2 regions of the Ensifer sp. EB106-05-01-XG146 genome follow, and region 1 is predicted to be linked to the other one. Evidence: predicted binding sites of a transcription regulator. Region 1 holds the regulator's gene; the other holds the start of a gene.
What was found. The regulator LexA, encoded in region 1, represses DNA repair genes until DNA is damaged. The targets are predictions, from matches to a motif close to TGTTCNNNNTGTGTTCNG.

Region 1 (9,569 bases):
GAGGCCTTCGAGAAGAGCTTTGCCGTCAACCTCAACGGCGTCGTCAACTGTCTCTTGCCGGCGGTGGACCACATGAAGACGCAGGGGTACGGACACATCGCCATCGTCTCGTCGGTGGCCGGCTACGGCGGACTGCCGACCAGTGCCGCCTATGGCGCCACCAAGGCCGCGCTGATCAATATGGCGGAAAGCCTGAAGTTCGATCTCGACCGGCTCGGCGTCCGGCTGCAGATCATCAGCCCCGGCTTCGTCGATACGCCCGGGACCGCGCGCATTCGCTTTCTGCGACCGGCGCCGGTGAACAGTGAAGAGGCGGCAAGGCGCATCGTTGCCGGCCTGAAGTCGCGAAGGTTCGAAATTGCCTTCCCACGCCGGTTTGCCTACGCGGTGAAGCTCATGGACCTGCTGCCCTACAGCCTCTATTTCCGCCTGCTGAACTGGCTGACCCGCGGCAAGACGGAGGCCATGGAAGGACAGAAGCGCGCCGGACCCGGCGGGCGCCCGCGTCAGGCGGTGTGAAGCACCAGCACCGCGCCGAAGATGAGCGCCAGTCCGACCCAGCCGATCGGCTTCAGCTTCTGACCGAACAGGAAGCGGCCGCAGATGGCCGTCCCGAAGATCCCGGTTGCGCCAAGTACGGCATAGGCGATGGCGAGCTCCATGCCCTTGATGGCTTCCGCCAGGAAGGCAAAGGCGGCGAGCACTAGCAGAATCGAAAGGATGCCCCAGCCGCGGCGGGCGAACCCTTCCGATTTCGTCGAGGCGAGGTTGGCCGCAATATCGAGGATGCCGGCCACGACCGCGAGAACGAAGTAGATGCTAGGCGCGCTCATCGGCGGCTCCTTCACGCGCTGCCTCGTCCTCGTCATGATACTCGCCGGCATTGACGAGCAGGATGCCGACGATCGCCATCGAAAGCCCGAGCATTTCGCGTCCGGTCAGCACATGGCCGAAGACGAAAACCGAAACCAGGGTGATGATGGCGACGCCCGAACCTTCCCAGATCGCATAGGCGACGCCGACCGATATCGTCTTCACCGCCTTTGCCAGGAAGACGTAGGAGAGTGCGATCGAGACATACATGACGATGTGGCCGAGATAGGAGCCGCTTTCGGAAGCGGCCTTCATCACCGTCAGGCCCACCACTTCGGTCGCGATGGCGAGCGCGAGGAAAAACCATGCAAGACGCATGCTGTACCTTTGAACAGAAACTTGGATCGACCGCCTCTTAAGCGCTACGGGTGACGCGGTAAAGACGCGCCGTGCGCTTCACTCGAAGACGATCTGCCGGACGTCGATGTTGCGGGCACGGAACCCGGCCTCGCAGTAGTAGAAGTAGAACTCCCACAGCCGCTTGAAGCGCAGGTCGAAGCCGAGCGGCTCGATCCTGTTCCAGACCGCCCAGAACCGCTCCCGCCATTCGCCGAGTGTGCGGGCATAGTCGACGCCAAAGCCGAAGTCGTTGATCATCTGCAGGCCGACATTGCGGCCAAGCTCGACCAGATGCTCGCGCGTTGGCAGCATGCCGCCCGGGAAGACGTATTTCTGGATGAAATCCGGATTGGAACGATACTCCTCGTAGGATTCGGGCTTGATCGTGATGATCTGCAGTCCGGCCTTGCCCCCGGGTTTCAGGCACCGCTTCAGCTGCGAGAAATAGGTTGCCCAGAATTTTTCGCCGACGGCCTCGAACATCTCGATCGAGACGATGCGGTCATAGGTACCCCTTTCTTCACGATAGTCCTGGAACTTCAATTCGACCCGGTCGGCAAGGCCCGCACGCTGCATGCGTTCGCGTGCGAAGGCCAGTTGCTCGCGGCTGATCGTCAGCCCGGTGATCTTGCAGCCGATTTCCGTTGCCGCAAATTCGGCAAAGCCGCCCCAGCCGCAGCCGATCTCAAGCACATGATCGCCGGTGCGCAGGTTCGTCGCTTCCGCGAGCGCGCGGTATTTGGCTTTCTGCGCTGAGCGAAGATCATTGGCGCCCGTTGCATAAAGCGCAGACGAATAGGTCATGCTCGGATCCAGCCATTCGCTGTAGAAGGCGTTGCCGAGGTCGTAATGGGCCGAGATGTTGCGGCGCGCGCCGGAGTGGGTGTTGGCATTGCGCCAGTGCAGGAACTTGTCGAAAAGGCGCAGGAGCCCGCGCGCACGGTTCGGAAAATTCCTGCCGATTTCGGCGTTGACGAGGAACAGTTCGAGAAAGGCGCCGACATCGGGACTGTCCCAGTCGCCGTCGATGTAGCTTTCCGCAGCCCCGATGGTGCCGCCCGAGATAGCACGCTGCGGCAGGTTCCAGTTGTTGAGGTTGAGGATGGCGCTGGGGCCGGCCCTGGCGCCTTTGATCACCAGCCTGCGGCCGTCTGGCGTGGCGAGCATCAACGTTCCCACCTGAAGGTGCACCAGGGCGCCAAGCACCATGCGCGCCTTGAGCGGAAATTCCCGCACGGCCGTCGCCAGATTTTCGGAAGATAGCTCCACCGCACCGGCAAATGCAGCAAAATCGGCTTCCAGGTTACGCATACACCACCCCCTCAGCTGTTGCATCCGTAACGTGAGCCTAGCCGCAATCGGGCGAGACGCCAACTGAGGAATTCTACCGGAGGCTCTACGTCTCCTCGGAAACTCCCGGTGCGCTTGTGATCTGCCGGAAGGCTGCCAGTGCCCGATCGCGGGCAAGGGCATGGTCGACGATCGGTTTCGGGTAGGTCGTGCCGAGTTCGATGCCGGCTTCGGCAAGGGTCGTGGCGGGCGCTGCAAAGGGGCGATGGACATAGCGCGGGTGGAGGCGCTCCAGCTCTGGCACGAAGCGCTTCACATAGAGACCGTCGGGATCGAATTTCTCCCCTTGCAGGAGCGGGTTGAAGATGCGGAAGAACGGTGCGGCGTCCGCGCCCGATCCGGCGACCCATTGCCAGCTTGCGGCATTGTTGGCCGGATCCGCGTCGACCAGCGTGTCACGGAACCAGGCTTCTCCCTTGCGCCAGTCGACGAGCAGGTCCTTGATGAGAAAGGAGGCGACAATCATGCGAACGCGATTGTGCATGTAGCCGTGGCGCCATAGCTGGCGCATGCCGGCATCGACGATCGGGTATCCGGTGAGCCCTCTGGTCCATCGAGTAAAATCGTCCTCGTCGTTCAGCCAGTGGAAGCGGTCGAATCGACGGTCGAGGTTGCGGCGGCCAAGCTCAGGATAATGAAACAGCAGATGATAGGAGAATTCGCGCCAGGCGAGTTCCTTGCGGAAGGTGGCCGCCCCTTCGCCGCTATCGGCCTGGGGCCCAGCTGCCGCATGCCAGGCCTGCGCCGGCGAAATTTCGCCAAAGGCGAGATGAGGCGAGAGCAGGGATGTGCCATCCGCGTCGGGAATGTCGCGGCAGCGTTTGTAGGCGTCGAGCTTCTCATCGACGAATTCTTCGAGACGGGTGGCCGCACCGTCTTCGCCCGGCGTCCAGACCTCGCTGAATGTCGCCGCCCAGTCCGGTTTCGTCGGCAGCAGCGACCAGTCGTCAAGGCGTTCCGATCGCGGCCATGCTCCCGGGGCTGCGATATGGTGCGGCCGGTCGATCGGCGGTGCTGGCTCGTTTTTCAGTTCGAGCGCGCGCCAGAACGGCGTGAACACGCGGTAGGGGCCGCCCGTCGTCGTCAGCAGCCGCATGGGCTCATGCAGCAATTGTCCTGCAAAGCTCTCCGCGATGATTCCCCGCTCGGCCAGCGCCTTCTTGAGCGCGGTATCCGTGGCGATGCCGTTCGGGTCGTAGCGCCGGTTCCAGTAGATGCGCTCCGCACCGCTTGCGCGCGCAATCTCGACAATCACGTCAAGCGGCGCGCCTGATCGAAGAACGAGGCGAGAAGCGTGCCGCGCGAGACTTGCGCCCAAGGCCTCGAGCGAATGGTGCAGCCACCACGCCTGCGCCGCCCCGAGCGGACCGTTGCCGCTGTCGGCGGGTTCGCGAATATAGAGGGGAATGACGGCTGCCTCGCCGGCGGCAGCCGAGAGGGCGCGATTGTCGGCCAGGCGGAGATCCTTGCGGAACCAGACGATGATGGGCGGCGCCGCGGCCTTTGTCATAAAGAACCATCGGGAGGTTGGGGATTGATCACTTGGAGAACATAGGTGCAAAATGAAAAAGAGCCATTCGCATCGCTGCAAATGGCTCTTTTAGAAAGTGGCTCCCCGGGCCGGATTCGAACCGGCGACCTGTCGATTAACAGTCGAATGCTCTACCGCTGAGCTACCAGGGATCATCCGCGCCGCTGTTGTGCTGTGCGCTTCAGAAGTGAGGCTGCTAATACGCATGCTTTTCTGATTTGCCAAGCGCTTTTTTCAAAAAAAATGACAAGTTCCGTTGCGAGGCTGTGGAGAAGTCCCCAATTGTGGGAAAACACGCCGGATAGGGAATGATGAATAAAAACAGGAAGCAGACGCATTTCGGCATTGATCCGCAAACACGACAAGTCGTGCTGGGAAAATGGCGTATCGCGTTGCCCGACTCGCCCCTGCTGCGGATCCTGCTGGGTTCGCTGCTGGTGTTTTGTGGTTTTCTCGGTTTCTTGCCCGTGCTGGGCTTCTGGATGATACCGTTGGGCCTGATCGTGCTTTCCCACGACATTCCCTCGGTTCGCCGCCGCCGTCGTCGTCTGGCCGTCTGGTGGGCGCGCTGGCGCGGGAAGGCCAACTCCTCGAACGGCTCCTGAGGCGGACGCCGATTTAACGATCTTGTTGTCGAGGGCAGGGCGGTCGGCAGTTTTCGGTTCCTCGCGGCCGTCCCGTAGCAATTCCGAATCTCTCAACAAGGGCCGTGGCCGCGCAGGCGAATGACCGGTTCCTCGCGGTCTTCCCCTCTGTTGGGGTGCCCTCGAAAACTTTTCGGCAACCCATCAAACGCATAATGCGGTCTCGAATCAGGATGGGGACCGATGGCCAAAGCCACTACGAAACGTCGACGCCGCAGTTCGGGCCGAAGCACCAGCAAACAGGGCGGCATGGCGCCGTGGTATCTGGCCGCAGCGCTCACCCTTGGCGGCGTCATGGCCCACGACCATCGCGCCGAGTTGCGGCACTGGCCGGTGGTTTCCGATGTCATGGCCTTTGCATCGCGATCGGAAACGAAGCCGAAGCCTCAGCGCGCGGTTCCTGAAGCGCAGGAGCGCGTTGCGCAGCAGGCGGATAGGCACAAACCAAATCCGAAGCCCAACCCGGCGACGAAGGTTGTCCTGGCCGCCCCGGTGCCGTCGGTGAATGTCGGCGTCACGCCGCCAACCCCTCTCGTGCGGCCGAATGAAGAGGTGAAGACGGCATCCATCCGTACCGATCAGTTCTATTTTTGCGGCATTCGCAACGACAACTGCGTGATCGATGGCGCGACCTTCGTCTTCCATGGCGAGACGATCCGCGTCGCCGATGTCGATGCACCGCGAATCCGCCAGGCAAGCTGCGACAAGGAGCGTTCGCGCGGCTTCTACGCCAAGCAGCGCCTGCGCGAATTGCTGAATGCAGGCGACTTCAGGCTGATCTCGGCGGGAGGGCGATCAGATGCCAAGGCCGGCGAGAAACTGCGCCTGGTCACCCGCGGTGACCAATCTCTTGGACGTGTACTCGTTTCCGAGGGGCTCGTGCGGCCGTGGGAAGGGCGCCCGACGCCCTGGTGCTGAGATCAGCTGGGAGACGATCGGCGGACATCGTCGATCGTTCTGTGGAAAGTATCCGTCCTGCAATTCGACGGCGCGTTTTTCAGAAAATGCCTCTTGCGGTTTTTCTGCAATCATTCTAAATCCGCGCCAACGCTTGGTTATCCGAGCTGTGAGGCCTCGTGGCGGAGTGGTGACGCAGAGGACTGCAAATCCTTGTACCCCGGTTCAATTCCGGGCGAGGCCTCCAAAAATCTCACCTCGTTAAATTTGGTTTGGCGTTCTGCCTTAGGGCAGCGCGGTAAAATTCGCGACACGTCCGCGCAAGCCACGTCTCCTATGCCTCCGTCGGATCTTATCGCTTCGGTGAATTCGGTAGAGGGGGAACGATGACTCCGCTGAGATCAACCGCATCGGTAGCGTCCGTCAACATTAAGAACGGAGGCAATGGCATCAATGAAAAAGAGACTGATCCTGACGGCGTTGGCGTGTTTTGCGGCGACCGCTATGGAGGCGCGCGCGGACGACCTGGTTTTCCAGCTGAAGAACAACACCGGCGCGGTACTGACGAATTTCTATACGTCGCCGGTCGGCGTCAATGAATGGGAAGACGATGTTTTCGGTCGGCAGGTCCTGAACCCCGGCGAGAGCATGGAGATCACCATTGCCGACGGGCGGGACGTCTGCAAATACGACATGCGATTCGAATTCGAGGAAGGCTCGGCCCTCGATACGACCGAGGACACGCAGGATCTCTGCGAACTCGGCGAATACACGATCCACGAATAAGCGATCTGGATTTCAGGTCGCCTTAAATGGAAAGAGCCTCGCCACTTTCAGTGGCGAGGCTCTTTTGATTCGGCGTTCTGCCTGGAATTCAATGGTAGCGGCGGATCAGCCCGACGAGCTTGCCCTGGATTTTCACGCGATCCGGTCCGAAAATGCGCGTCTCGTAGGCGGGGTTGGCCGCTTCGAGCGCAATCGACGCGCCCTTGCGACGGAAGCGCTTCAGCGTCGCTTCCTCGTCGTCCACGAGCGCCACGATGATGTCGCCGGGATTGGCCGAGTTGCCGTTGCGGATGATCACCGTGTCGCCATCGAAGATGCCGGCCTCGATCATCGAATCGCCCTTTACTTCGAGGGCGTAATGCTCGCCGCTGCCGATCATGTCGAGCGGAACGGTAATGTCATGGGTGTTGTTCTGGATCGCCGAGATCGGCACGCCGGCAGCGATGCGGCCCATCACCGGGACGGAAACAGACGTGCTTTCGGCGACCGGCGCCGGCTTCGGCGTGGCAGGAGCGGCGGCCGGCGGCTTTCCGAGGCTGCCCTCGATCACGCTCGGCGAGAAGCCTCTGCGCGGCTGTTGCTGGCCGGCGGCGTAGGCTTCCGGAAGCTTGATGACTTCGAGCGCGCGCGCCCGGTTCGGCAACCGGCGAATGAACCCGCGCTCTTCGAGCGCCGTGATCAAACGGTGAATGCCGGACTTCGACGCCAGGTCGAGCGCATCCTTCATTTCATCGAAAGACGGCGGTACGCCCGACTCCTTCATGCGTTCGTGGATGAACAGAAGCAATTCCTGTTGCTTGCGGGTCAGCATGGCACGTCGCTCCAGAGGCGTGAAACAAATCAAGAACAGACACTATCTGTTCCATATGTGTTCCGCAAGTGCCTAAAATTCCGTGAATTCAGGCAATTGGCTGCTTCTGTGGGGGCGATTGGTCACTTTTGCGGGAGCGGGGCGGTTTTCGGCGACGGTTGCGTCCCAAAACAGCGCCGGGCAGGCCGGTCGCGCGCGTGATTCGAACGAATCGCGGCTCTCTTCGCGGAGAGACTTAAGTCGCTTGCGAGGCCGAGCAGGCGTCTTCGAACTCCTTCACCGTTTCGGCGCTGTTGTCTTCCGGAAGCACTGCGTCGGCCGCATCGGTCGCAACGGGCGTATCGCCGTCATAAACGAAGGACTGGATGTAGAACGCGAGCGCGCCCTTCCAAACATTGCGTCCATCGATCTGATGGCACGGCACGGCCCGTTCGAAATCGGTCTGGAGTTCATCCACCGTCGCGGCACTGAGCTTGACGTCAGGCATATTGGGCGATGCGACTATCGAAGCGAGAAGCAGGGCGGCAAGCACGGTGATCGTCCACTTGATGAAGGGGTGGGACTACGGGTTGGTAAACGATGTGAACCGCGCTTTCGTTCCGAAGTCCAGCAAGCATGGCGATCACTCTGCCATGTTCAACAGCTCTTTGCCCGCAGGCTGTGGCTGATTTGCGCCAGCCGCTCCATCTCAACCTCGTCTCGGCCGTTCTTCATGGACCGGCGCGGAGAATGCATCGGAGCTGCCAGCTTTCGCATCGGGCCTGGGGCGCGCAAAAATCCCTGCGGGGAAGGGCCTTCACCGTCTCGACAGGCCTCTAAAAAAAGATAACTTTGCGTGGAAAGTGGGGTGGTTGCATGCATAGATTGTCGTTGGTGGTGCTCGGCCTGTTGCTCACGGCTGGAGCGGCGTCTGCCGAAGAAGGGCGTTCGAATATCTGGAAACGGATCAACGCCTGGACGGTGGGATCCGATCCTTCCCTGGGAGGCTCGTGTTACGCGGCGACGAGCTATGACGCCGGCGCTATCCTTCGTATCGGCTTTTATCCGCGGGGATCGACGAACCTGGCGTTTCTTTCGATCGGCAATGCCGAATGGAAATCCATCGAGCCGCAGCGGGAATACGATGTTGCCTTGCAGCTCGACCGTGGTCGTCAGTGGCCGGCCGTTGCGTTCGGTGTTGATCTGACCGGCGCCAAGGCCCTTGTCGTCAACTTTTCCAACACCGACTTCTTTACCGAGTTCGTTCGCAAGAACACCTTGGCGCTGGCCTTCGAGGGGCGCGTCGTCGCGAGCCTCAGCCTGCGTGATTCGATGAAGGCGGTAAGCGAGATGTTCAAGTGCCAGGAGGCGGTGAGCGCCTTGATCCCGAATGGCGATCAGGGAGCGGCGAACGATCCCTTTGCGGGCGCCGGTGGCAATGCGCCGAACAACGATCCCTTTGCCGGCGGCGGCCAGACCAAGTCATCGAAAGATCCTTTCGCCATGTGATGGGCAGTCCGCTTGCCGCGGAGAGGTGAATATTCCTAAAATATTGCCTGGGATCGGCTAGGCACCCTCGACAGCGATGCGGGGACCTATCAAAATGCGGGCAAACGGGGGTTTTGCATGCGTAGATTGCTGGTCGGATTGGTAAGCTGTCTGATCGCCGCGGGATCGGCCGCGGCTGAGGAGTCCGAAATCATCAAGTGGAAGGATGTCGACGGCTGGACCGTTGCTTCCGACACCTCGATGGAGGGCTCCTGCTTCATCTCGTCGGTATTCGACGGCGGGGTCACCTTGCGCCTTGGGTTCTATCCCAAGGGCTCCGAGTCGCCGCTCTATATGAGCTTCGCCAGCGACGACTGGAGGTCGCTCGAGGTCGGCAAAGAGTACGACCTGACCTTCCACTTCGACAAGACCGATCCCTGGAGCGCTTCGGCGACCGCTGCCGGTGATGCGAGCGGAAAGTTTCTGTTCGTGAACGTCACCGACGCCGAGTTCCTGACGGGCTTCGTGCGCAAGCGGGCCTTGGCCATCGCGTTTGAAGATCGCGTCATCGCGAATCTCAGCCTGCGCGGCACCGGCCCGGCGGCCGACGAGCTGATGAAATGCCAGCGGGCGGTCGACGAGATTATCGCCGACGAGGGCCGCAAGTCCAAGGAGAAGAAAGCCGACCCGTTCAGTGCACCGAGCGAGAAGCGATCGGCGCGGGATCCGTTCAGCCTCTGAAAACAGGTGGCCACGGGATCGGGCAGCGTTTCGCGAAGGCCGGACGGTGGCTTAGCATGGTGGTGTCCCCAGAGAGACTCGAACTGGCGATCTGCTGATGACAAATCAGCCGCTGTTCCGATACCTCGGC
Region 2 (9,569 bases), 970 kb from region 1:
TGGGCCGGATATACAACGCGACGAAGCCGCCTTCCGATGGGGAGGCGGCTTCGTTGCGTTGTGGGGGCATCCACCTTTCAGCGATCGCGCATTAACCAAACATCAAGGTTAATGCTTCATTTTCAAAGCACGAACGGAGCAGTCCCGGCGAAGTGTCCGGTTGCTTGATTGTCTAATCTTCCCGCGCGGAATTCTCGACGCTGGCGCATAGCCGGCGCGGGCGAAGCCGTGCCGCCTGATAGCGTTGCGTGGAGTCGGTTGGTGCGTAAGAGTCGGAACCTGCGTATAAAGTCTCGCCTGAACCCGTCCGCCTGGATGGCGCCCGCGATCATCGGCCTTGCGCTTTATCTCGGCTTTCCCTCGTCTGCGGCCTATGCCGACCTCGCGACCTTCCTGTCCGGCATCAACCGGGGCGGCGAGCGCTGGCGCATGTATATGACGCCGTCGCCGGCCGGCTCGATCCACGAAGCCGAAATGGTGTTTGCCGATCCGGTCACCACGGGCGCGCTTGACGGCGGCGCCGGCATCACCATGCCGGACGGCAGCCGCGTCGCGCTGACCGCGGAAACCAAACATTCGGGCACGCCCGACGAAGACCGCGTCAACCGTCAGGCCAAGAAGGGCCGCGTCGTCGCCGTGACCCCGGTAACGCCGCCGAAGGATTTCTCCGCCGGCTCCATCCTGCAGCGCACCAGCTCCCTGATGGAGCCAAGCCTGGGGGAGGGGGAGAAGATGGTCTTCGCCAAGTCCCGCATCGAAGGCAAGGAGATCGAGATCGCCACCGCCTTCTACCGGAAGACGCCGCCAAAGGCGGAGCCCGGCGTTTCGCCGATGCTGGCCAAGCTCGTTACCAATGATCGCCCCGACATTCTTGCGACTGCTTACGTCCGGCCCGAGCCGGACTACGCGCGTGAATCGCCCTTCGATTCGATCCTGCGCGAAGACAGGAACGCCGGTCGCTTCATTCCCGAGATTGCGCCGGACGACCACGCCTGGGCCGCCACCGCATTGCCGGGGTCGGTCTTCAGCAAGGAAGAGCAGACCTGCCTGGCCGAAGGCATCTACTTCGAAGCCCGTAGCGAGCCGCTCAAGGGTCAGGCCGCGGTCGCGCAAGTGATTCTCAATCGCGTGCGCAATCCCACCTATCCGAAGACCATCTGCGGCGTTGTTTATCAGAACAAGGCCTGGCGCAACCGTTGCCAGTTTTCCTTCGCCTGCGACATGATACGCGACCTTATTTATTCCCGCTCGCACTGGAAGACCGCCAAGGAAGTCGCCATGGCCGTCACCGCCGGCAAGATCTGGCTGCCGGAAGTGGGCTCTGCCACCCATTACCACGCAACCTACGTCAATCCGCCGTGGGCGAAGACGATGAAGCGGGTCGGCAAGATCGGCATGCATATATTCTATCGCACCTATGGCGGCGGCTGGAGCTGATCCGCGCCCGACGCGATTCCGCCGCCTTTCCTGCGCACACGCGGAAGGGGGATTCCCGCCGGTCTCCGGCCGGAATCCTGCGGCGACCTTGTCGAAGATCGATGAACGTGTGCTTAACCCATTGAATTTCATGGAAAACATTGTCCACGATCAAGCGACCTGCACGCCTTGACTATGCGGGTGCCTAAAACTATGTTGCGCGCGACTTCAAATGGGGCCGAAACGTGGCTTGTGCGAAGGCCTATTGTATGACCGAAATCGCGGTCTGAGACCCGATAAGGACGACAAGGGAGTAGCCACGTGGCGGAGAAACCTGAAGAAAGTCTGGAAGCGCGGCTGAAGCAGCTCGGCGACAAGATTGAGGCCAAGAGGCCCAATACGCCTGATGTAGCGGAAGCCAGGGCCGCCGAAAGCCGTAAAGGTTATGCGGCGGCGATGAAGCTCTCGAGCGAGTTCATCGCCGGCATCGTTGTCGGGGCGTTTCTGGGCTATCTTTTGGACCACTTTGCGGGTACAGGGCCGTGGGGATTGATTATCTTCCTGCTTCTCGGCTTCTGCGCTGGCGTGCTGAATGTGCTGCGCTCGGCCGGTATGGTGGCGACACCGGAAGCCGGAAGAGGCGGTTCTGGGAATGACAAGAAGGACGGCGACGCCCGCTGAGGCGTTGCCCCGAAGAAAACGGTTTCCGCTCTCGGGCGGGTAGAACGAAAGAGAAGCGCGGTGTCAAACGATCCGACCCACCAGTTCTTGGTCAATAAGATTGTCCCGATCGAAATTGGCGGAATGGACTTTTCCTTCACCAATGCGTCGCTGTTCATGGTTGCGACCGTGGGTGTTGCCGCAGGCTTTCTTTATCTGACGACGTCGCAGCGCGGTCTTATCCCGACCCGCATGCAGTCGGTCTCGGAAATGTCCTACGAATTCATCGCCTCGATGCTGCGCGAAGGTGCCGGCAGCGGCGGCATGAAGTTCTTCCCGATGGTGTTCTCGCTGTTCATGTTCATCCTGACGGCGAACCTGCTCGGCATGATGCCCTACTTCTTCACGGTCACCAGCCAGATCATCGTCACTTTCGCTTTGGCGCTGTTCGTCATCGGTACCGTCATTCTCTACGGTTTCTACAAGCACGGTCTCGGCTTCCTGAAGCTCTTCGTGCCGCATGGCGTTCCTGGCGTCCTTCTGCCGCTCGTCGTCGCGATCGAAGTCATCTCGTTCCTTTCCCGCCCCATCAGCCTCTCGGTCCGTCTTTTCGCCAACATGCTGGCCGGCCACATCACGCTGAAGGTCTTCGCAGGCTTCGTCACCTCGCTCAGCGCCCTCGGCGCGGTCGGCATCGGTGGCGCCATCCTGCCGCTCATCATGACCGTCGCCATTACCGGTCTTGAGTTCCTCGTCTGCTTCCTCCAGGCCTATGTCTTCGCGGTACTGACTTGCATGTACCTCAACGACGCTGTCCATCCCGGAAGCCACTAAGGAATAACAGTCGCTTGCTTCCGGCCGGACCTCCGCCGGAAGCGCAATCCTAAGCCGCAACACCATTCGAAGGAGTTCAAACATGGAAGCGGAAGCAGCAAAGTACATCGGCGCAGGTCTCGCTTGCCTCGGCATGGCCGGCACGGCTCTCGGCCTCGGCAACATCTTCGGCAGCTACCTCTCTGGCGCGCTGCGTAACCCGTCGGCTGCTGACGGCCAGTTCGGCCGCCTCGTATTCGGCTTCGCCGTTACGGAAGCTCTGGGCATCTTCTCGCTGCTCGTAGCCCTGCTCCTCCTCTTCGCCGTCTAATATCGGCTGGAGTTTCGGCCGCGACCCGTCAAAAGGTCGCGGCCGCGCATATTCTTGAGTGCACCTGGAGGTGAGCATGTTTGTGACCGCGGCTTATGCCCAGCAGTCAACCACCACTGAAGGCGCCGAAGCACACGATGCCGCTGCGGCCGGTGAGGTGCACACCGAAACGGGTGTGGCTCACGAAGGCGAGGCTGGCTCCGGCGTGTTCCCGCCCTTCGATACGACCCATTTCGCATCGCAGCTGCTTTGGCTCGCGATCACGTTCGGCCTCTTCTATCTCCTGATGTCGAAGGTCATCATTCCGCGCATCGGCGGAATTCTGGAAACCCGTCACGATCGGATCGCTCAGGATCTCGATGAAGCGTCCCGCCTCAAGGGCGAAGCCGACGCTGCCATCGCTTCCTACGAGCAGGACCTGGCAGCCGCCAAGTCCAAGGGTCACAAGATCGCCGACGACGCCCGCGAATCCGCAAAGGCCAAGGCCAATGCTGACCGCACCGCCGTCGAAGCCGACCTTGCCAAGAAGATCTCGGCTGCAGAAGACCGCATCGCCGACATCAAGGCAAAGGCACTGGCCGACGTCGGCGCCATCGCCGAGGAAACCGCAACGGCTGTCGTCAAGCAGCTGATCGGCGGAACCGTCACCAAGGCCGAGATCACCGCTGCCGTCAAGGCATCGGCTGGCAACTGAGGAGCACTGAACTATGCATCTTGATGCAACTTTCTATGCCTTCGTTGGCCTGATCCTGTTCTTCGTCCTGATTGCCTATCTCAAGGTTCCGGGCATGGTCGGCAAGGCGCTCGACGCCCGCGCCGAAAAGATCGGCAACGAGTTGACCGAAGCCAAGCGCCTGCGCGAAGAAGCACAGGGCCTCGTCGCTGAATACCAGCGCAAGCGCAAGGATGCCGAAGCGGAAGCTGCTGGCATCGTCGCTGCCGCCCAGCGCGAAGCCGAAATGCTGACCGCGGAAGCCAAGCAGAAGACCGAGGAATACGTCGTTCGTCGCACGGCTCTTTCGGAACAGAAGATCAAGCAGGCCGAAAGCGACGCGATCAACGCGGTTCGTTCCGCTGCCGTCGATCTCGCGATCGCCGCTGCCGAGAAGGTCATTGCCGCCAAGGCCGACGCCGGCGCCCAGAGCGATCTGTTCAAGAAGGCACTTGGCGACGTCAAGGCACGCTTGAACTAAGCGCTCGGACATTCGATTGGAGAAAGCCCCGCTTCGTGCGGGGCTTTTTTTATGCCTGTCTGCAGAGACCGCGTTGGCCCGAACAATGGGTGGTGCCAGCCTCCGTCAGAGATTTGCGTAGGCGTTTCGCCACATCAGGTTTGGCCGCCGAAGTAGGACCAGTGTTCAAGAGCTAGCGTGGCGCACGTCAGCATGCGCGCCGCCGGTATGGCTTTTGACGCGAGAAAAGCTGTTGACGAGATATGTCGGAAGCGGAACCGACAACGCCTGCGTAGCGCTGGTCAGGGATTGCGCAAAGGTTAGTCGTCCCGGCGCAGCGGCCGGAAGCTCATGCGGTGCAGCGGGCAGGGGCCGTGGGTCTCGATGGCGCGACGGTGGGTCACCGTCGCATAGCCGGCATGGAGCGCGAAGCCGTAGCCGGGATGTGCGAGATCGGCACGGGCCATCATGCGGTCGCGGGTGACCTTGGCGACGATCGAAGCGGCGGCGATCGACAGCGACCGCGCATCGCCCTTGACGACCGCCTTGGCGTGGCAGGTGAGGCCGGGCGGCACGTCACGGCCGTCGACGAGCACGAAGCGTGCGTTCGAGGGCAGGCCGGCCACGGCGCGTCGCATGGCTTCAAGGCTTGCCTTGCGGATGTCGGTGGCGTCGATCGTGCCGGCCGAAGCCGAGGCGATCGACACTTCGGACGTGGCGAGGATTTCTTCGAACAGTTTTTCGCGCGCCTGCGCCGTCAGCTTCTTGCTGTCGTCGAGGCCTGCGGGAATGGCGTCCGGATCGAGGATGACGGCGGCGGCGACCACCGGTCCCGCGAGCGGCCCACGCCCGGCCTCATCCGCTCCGGCGACCGGCCAGAAGCCATCGCCCTTGGCCGAAAGCTCGAAACTGAAATCGGGCGCTTCGATGATATCGGGAAAAAGGGGAGAATCGGACGATCTGCGAGACATAAGTCTAATTCGCATGATCGACCGATTCTCTTCAAGCCCCCAGGTCCGAGTGCGGCGGCGGACGGGGGATTACCGGGGCCCACGGCGGGTAAGGGGCACCGGAACTGCTATGCAATCTGAGGCGCCCGCTATCGGGTTCGCCTGGCGGTGCGGGGCGATCATCTCTCGCCGCGCGCCGATTACGAAATTGCGGGATGGCTACCCAGGCGACCGGAAAGCCTTCAAAGAAGCGAGAGCTGCACCCCCGTTCCGAGCGGCGGCACGAAGAGATCGTCGCGCAGCTGCCGGCGCGTCGGGTTGAAGCCGAGGCGCTTGACCGCCAGGTCGAAGCGGCGGCCAATCTGCCACGCATAGGGGCCGGCGCCCTTCATGCGTTTGCCGAATTCGGCGTCATAGTCCTTGCCGCCACGCATGGAGCGGATGAGCGACATGACGTGCCGGTAGCGGTCCGGATAATTGCGCAGCAGCCAGTCGCGAAAGAGCGGGCTGACCTCGAGCGGCAGCCGCAGCAGGACATAGCTTGCTTCAGTTGCTCCGGCTGTCCTTGCTCCTTCGAGCACGCGCTCGATCTCGTGGTCGTTCAGCGCCGGAATGATAGGGGAAACGAGAACACCGGCCGGGATGCCCGCTTCGGCAAGCATGCGTATCGCCTCCAGCCGCTTGCTTGGCGTAGAGGCCCGCGGCTCCATCGTGCGGGCGAGCTTCCGGTCGAGTGTCGTGACGGAGATGCCGACGCGCACCAGTCCCTTTTCCGCCATCGGCGCCAGGATATCGATATCGCGGGTGACCATCGCTGATTTGGTGACGATCATGACCGGATGGTTGGCGTCCCGCAGCACCTCGAGGATCTGGCGCATGATGCGCCACTCCTTCTCGATCGGCTGATAGGGGTCGGTGTTGGTGCCGATGGCGATCGGCCTCACCTTGTAGTCTTGCCGCGCCAGTTCGCGCTCCAGAAGTCGCGGTGCATCCGGCTTGGCAAACAGCTTCGCTTCGAAGTCGAGGCCGGCCGATAGGCCCATATAAGCGTGCGTGGGGCGGGCAAAGCAATAGATGCAACCATGCTCGCAGCCGCGATAGGGATTGATCGAGCGGTCGAAGGAGATGTCGGGAGACTCGTTCCTCGTGATCACCGTGCGCGGCTTCTCGACCTGAACCTCGGTCTTGAACGGCGGCAGATCCTCCAGGCTTTCCCAACCGTCGTCGAACGTCTCGCGGCTGCGCGGTTCGAACCTGCCGGACATGTTGATCCCGGCGCCGCGCCCCCGGCGGCGATCGATGTCGATCCGGAGGCCCGTTGCGCTCATCATCGCTTCGGCCACATCTGCCGTGTTGGCGGGCGCAAGAGCACCCTGCCGGATCTGAGACAGCTCGGTCATTGGAATCTCCCCGGAATCAGATATTTGATCCCGTTTTGTTCTGATTATTTTCCTATCGCGAATGAGAGAACAATTCAAGAACAAAAAATTGGAATTTCGGTTTTGTCGATCAAGGCACCGCTTCGGTCGATGTCCTGGATGTAGCAATTGCCGTGCCGATGCGTTACGAGAAACCATGCTCACGATCATTATGGAAACCCGCGACAACGAAGCCGAACTGGCGCAGACGCTTGCTGTGTTGGTTGCCGGCGCGGTGGAGGGGCTGGTCAGCGATGTGATCATCCTCGATCACGGTTCGAAGGATGGTTCGTCCGATGTGGCCGATGCCGCTGGATGCCGTTTCTGCCGGGATTGGAATCTCGCCGATGTGGTGGGTTCGGCGCGTGGCGAATGGCTGATGTTGCTGGAGCCGGGCGCCCGCCCGATCGGCCGCTGGATCGATGAACTGGCCGAGTACGTGTCGATGAACAAGGCACCGGCCCGCTTCTCCGGTTCGAGACTCCATCGCATGCCTCTCTTCCGCCGGCTGACCCGGCGGGGAAAGCCGCTGGAGACAGGCTTTCTCCTGCGCAAGAACGATGCTCTTGCGGCCGCCCGCGGCAATACGGGCCTGGATGCCATGACGAATGTCCGCTCTGTCCGCAAGCTTTCGACCGAACTTGTTCCGGCCTGGGTCGCCGTCGAAGCCAGGCGGTAACGCCGGTTCGTCGCGCGCAAAATTAAAGGTGCCAGTCCCGGGGGGACGGCACCTCCAAGCGGCTCTCAAATGACCTTGTTTGGCAGATTTCTATCCGGGTAGCATTCTGGCTGCCCGTCGTATCCAACATTGCATTCCGCCTGGGGGACAGAGGCGGAAGGGTCTTGCGGCGCGAGGAATAGAACGTGCGGCGGTCGTTCCTCGCTGTGTCAACGCTGGGAGACTAACGAGAGGAGAAGCGACCGTCAGTTACTAAGGTAACAGGTCGGCCAAGCCGGAACGGTCCAAGCTCTTCAGCTACGTTTCAGATGCTCGTCGAGCCGCGGCATGATCTCCACGAAATTGCAGGGCATGTGCCGGTAGTCGAGCTGTTGCTTGAGGATGCCGTCCCACGCATCGCGGCAGGCACCGGGCGAGCCCGGAAGCACGAAGATGAAGGTGGCGTTGGCAACGCCGCCGGTTGCGCGCGACTGGATCGTCGAGGTGCCGATCTTCTCGAAGGAGATACGGTGGAAGACTTCGGAGAACCCGTCCATGCGCTTCTCGAACAACGGTTCCAGCGCCTCGGGCGTCACGTCCCGCCCGGTGAAGCCCGTTCCACCTGTCGTGATCACCACGTCGATGTTGGGATCGAGCGTCCAGGCCTTCACCTGGTCGTAGATCTTCGTTTTGTCGTCGGAAACGATGGCGCGCGCCTCAAGCCGATGGCCGGCGTCACGCACCCGCGCTTCCAATGTGTCGCCCGACTTGTCGTCGGCGCGCGTGCGCGTGTCGGAGACCGTGAGGATGGCGATCCCGACAGGAATGAACGGACGCTTTTCGTCGATACCGGCCATGCTATTTCCCTTTGCCCACTGTCCTGCAGGCGAGAACGTACCACCCGGGGTAGGCCTCCGAAAGAGCGCGCGCTGTCGCAGCCGCGCGCACGTCGCTGTCGAAAAGGCCGAAGCATGTGGCGCCCGAGCCCGACATGCGCGTGAGCGCCGTTCCGGCTTCGGTCAATGCCTTGCGGACCGTGCCGATCACGGGCTCAAGGCCCTCTGCCGGCAGCTGCAAATCGTTGCGCATCGTGGCGATGGCAGAAATCCACTCGGCCGCCGTACCGGCTCTGTGAGGCGCAACGAGCGTCGGGTTCGTCTTGTTGGCGAGGGCCCGGAAGACAACCGGAGTCGAGAGGGCGACGAGCGGATTCACCAGCACGACCGGCAGCGCGGGGAAATCCGCAAGCGGCGTAATGTCCTCGCCGATCCCCTTCGCGAGCAGTGGCGTGCCGGCAAGACACATCGGCACGTCCGCCCCGAGCTGCAGCGCGATGGCGCCGAGGCGGGAGGGTTCGATCGTCGCGCCCCAAAGATCGAGAAGCCCAAGAAGCGTCGCCGCCGCATCCGCGGATCCGCCGCCAATGCCCGAGGCGAGCGGCAGGTTCTTCTCGAGATGCAGGTGGACCGGCCCGGCTGTGTCGGGGTCAAGTGCCTGCAGTTCGGCGCGCAGCAGGTCCCGTGCCTTCAGAACCAGGTTGCCGCCCGCGCCGGCATCCATCGGCAGCGCGGCGGCAAACGCGCCCGAAACCGTGAAGCGATCCGCATCCGCCGGCGAGAGACCGATGCGATCGCCGCGATCGGCAAAAGTGACGAGACTTTCGAGAAGATGGTGGCCGTCGGCGCGCTGGCCGACGACGTGAAGGGCCAGATTGATCTTGGCGGGGGCTGCACGCGTCAGCGCGAAGCCCGCGATGTCACCTTCCGACATGGAACGGTCAGGACTTCTTGTCCGGCGCCGGTGCTTCCGGGGTCACCTTCTTCGGCGCGGTTTCCTTGGCATCGGCCGAGGCGGGGACCGTTTCCTTGAGCGGCGGCAAGCCGTTCTCGATCTTTGCCTTGATCTTCGGGATCTCGGCTTCCTCGGGCTTCAGTTCGAGCGTCTGCGTCCACTGGAACACGGCTTCGAGCTTGCGGCCGACGCGCCAGTAGGCGTCGCCAAGGTGATCGTTGATCGTCGGGTCGCCGGCCATCAGTTCGGCCGCCTTCTCCAGTTCCACGACGGCGTCGTCGAAGCGGTTCATGCGGAAATAGGCCCAGCCGAGGGAATCGACGATATAGCCGTCATCCGGCTTCAACTCGACGGCCTTGC

Region 2: AC3WVQ_RS02445 (PA0069 family radical SAM protein) is a predicted target of LexA. The motif match lies at 6,808-6,825, and genes of this name have one in related genera.

The regions. Positions count from the first base shown of each region.
Region 1 covers NZ_JBYTDX010000001.1:1,493,571-1,503,139, forward strand. The annotation lists gene AC3WVQ_RS07385 (SDR family NAD(P)-dependent oxidoreductase) at 1-519, shown strand, start outside; gene AC3WVQ_RS07390 (SMR family transporter) at 507-833, opposite strand; gene AC3WVQ_RS07395 (SMR family transporter) at 820-1,191, opposite strand; gene AC3WVQ_RS07400 (SAM-dependent methyltransferase) at 1,270-2,523, opposite strand; gene AC3WVQ_RS07405 (cryptochrome/photolyase family protein) at 2,609-4,072, opposite strand; tRNA gene AC3WVQ_RS07410 (tRNA-Asn) at 4,171-4,245, opposite strand; gene AC3WVQ_RS07415 (hypothetical protein) at 4,405-4,698, shown strand; gene AC3WVQ_RS07420 (thermonuclease family protein) at 4,921-5,655, shown strand; tRNA gene AC3WVQ_RS07425 (tRNA-Cys) at 5,808-5,881, shown strand; gene AC3WVQ_RS07430 (hypothetical protein) at 6,079-6,420, shown strand; gene lexA (transcriptional repressor LexA) at 6,509-7,231, opposite strand; gene AC3WVQ_RS07440 (hypothetical protein) at 7,467-7,763, opposite strand; gene AC3WVQ_RS07445 (hypothetical protein) at 8,102-8,719, shown strand; gene AC3WVQ_RS07450 (hypothetical protein) at 8,846-9,439, shown strand.
Region 2 covers NZ_JBYTDX010000001.1:519,840-529,408, forward strand. The annotation lists gene AC3WVQ_RS02410 (cell wall hydrolase) at 316-1,437, shown strand; gene AC3WVQ_RS02415 (AtpZ/AtpI family protein) at 1,738-2,097, shown strand; gene AC3WVQ_RS02420 (F0F1 ATP synthase subunit A) at 2,158-2,910, shown strand; gene AC3WVQ_RS02425 (F0F1 ATP synthase subunit C) at 2,993-3,220, shown strand; gene AC3WVQ_RS02430 (F0F1 ATP synthase subunit B) at 3,297-3,914, shown strand; gene AC3WVQ_RS02435 (F0F1 ATP synthase subunit B) at 3,928-4,413, shown strand; gene rnhB (ribonuclease HII) at 4,713-5,363, opposite strand; gene AC3WVQ_RS02445 (PA0069 family radical SAM protein) at 5,585-6,742, opposite strand; gene AC3WVQ_RS02450 (glycosyltransferase family protein) at 6,918-7,439, shown strand; gene moaB (molybdenum cofactor biosynthesis protein B) at 7,733-8,275, opposite strand; gene AC3WVQ_RS02460 (4-(cytidine 5'-diphospho)-2-C-methyl-D-erythritol kinase) at 8,277-9,188, opposite strand; gene AC3WVQ_RS02465 (tetratricopeptide repeat protein) at 9,196-9,569, opposite strand, start outside.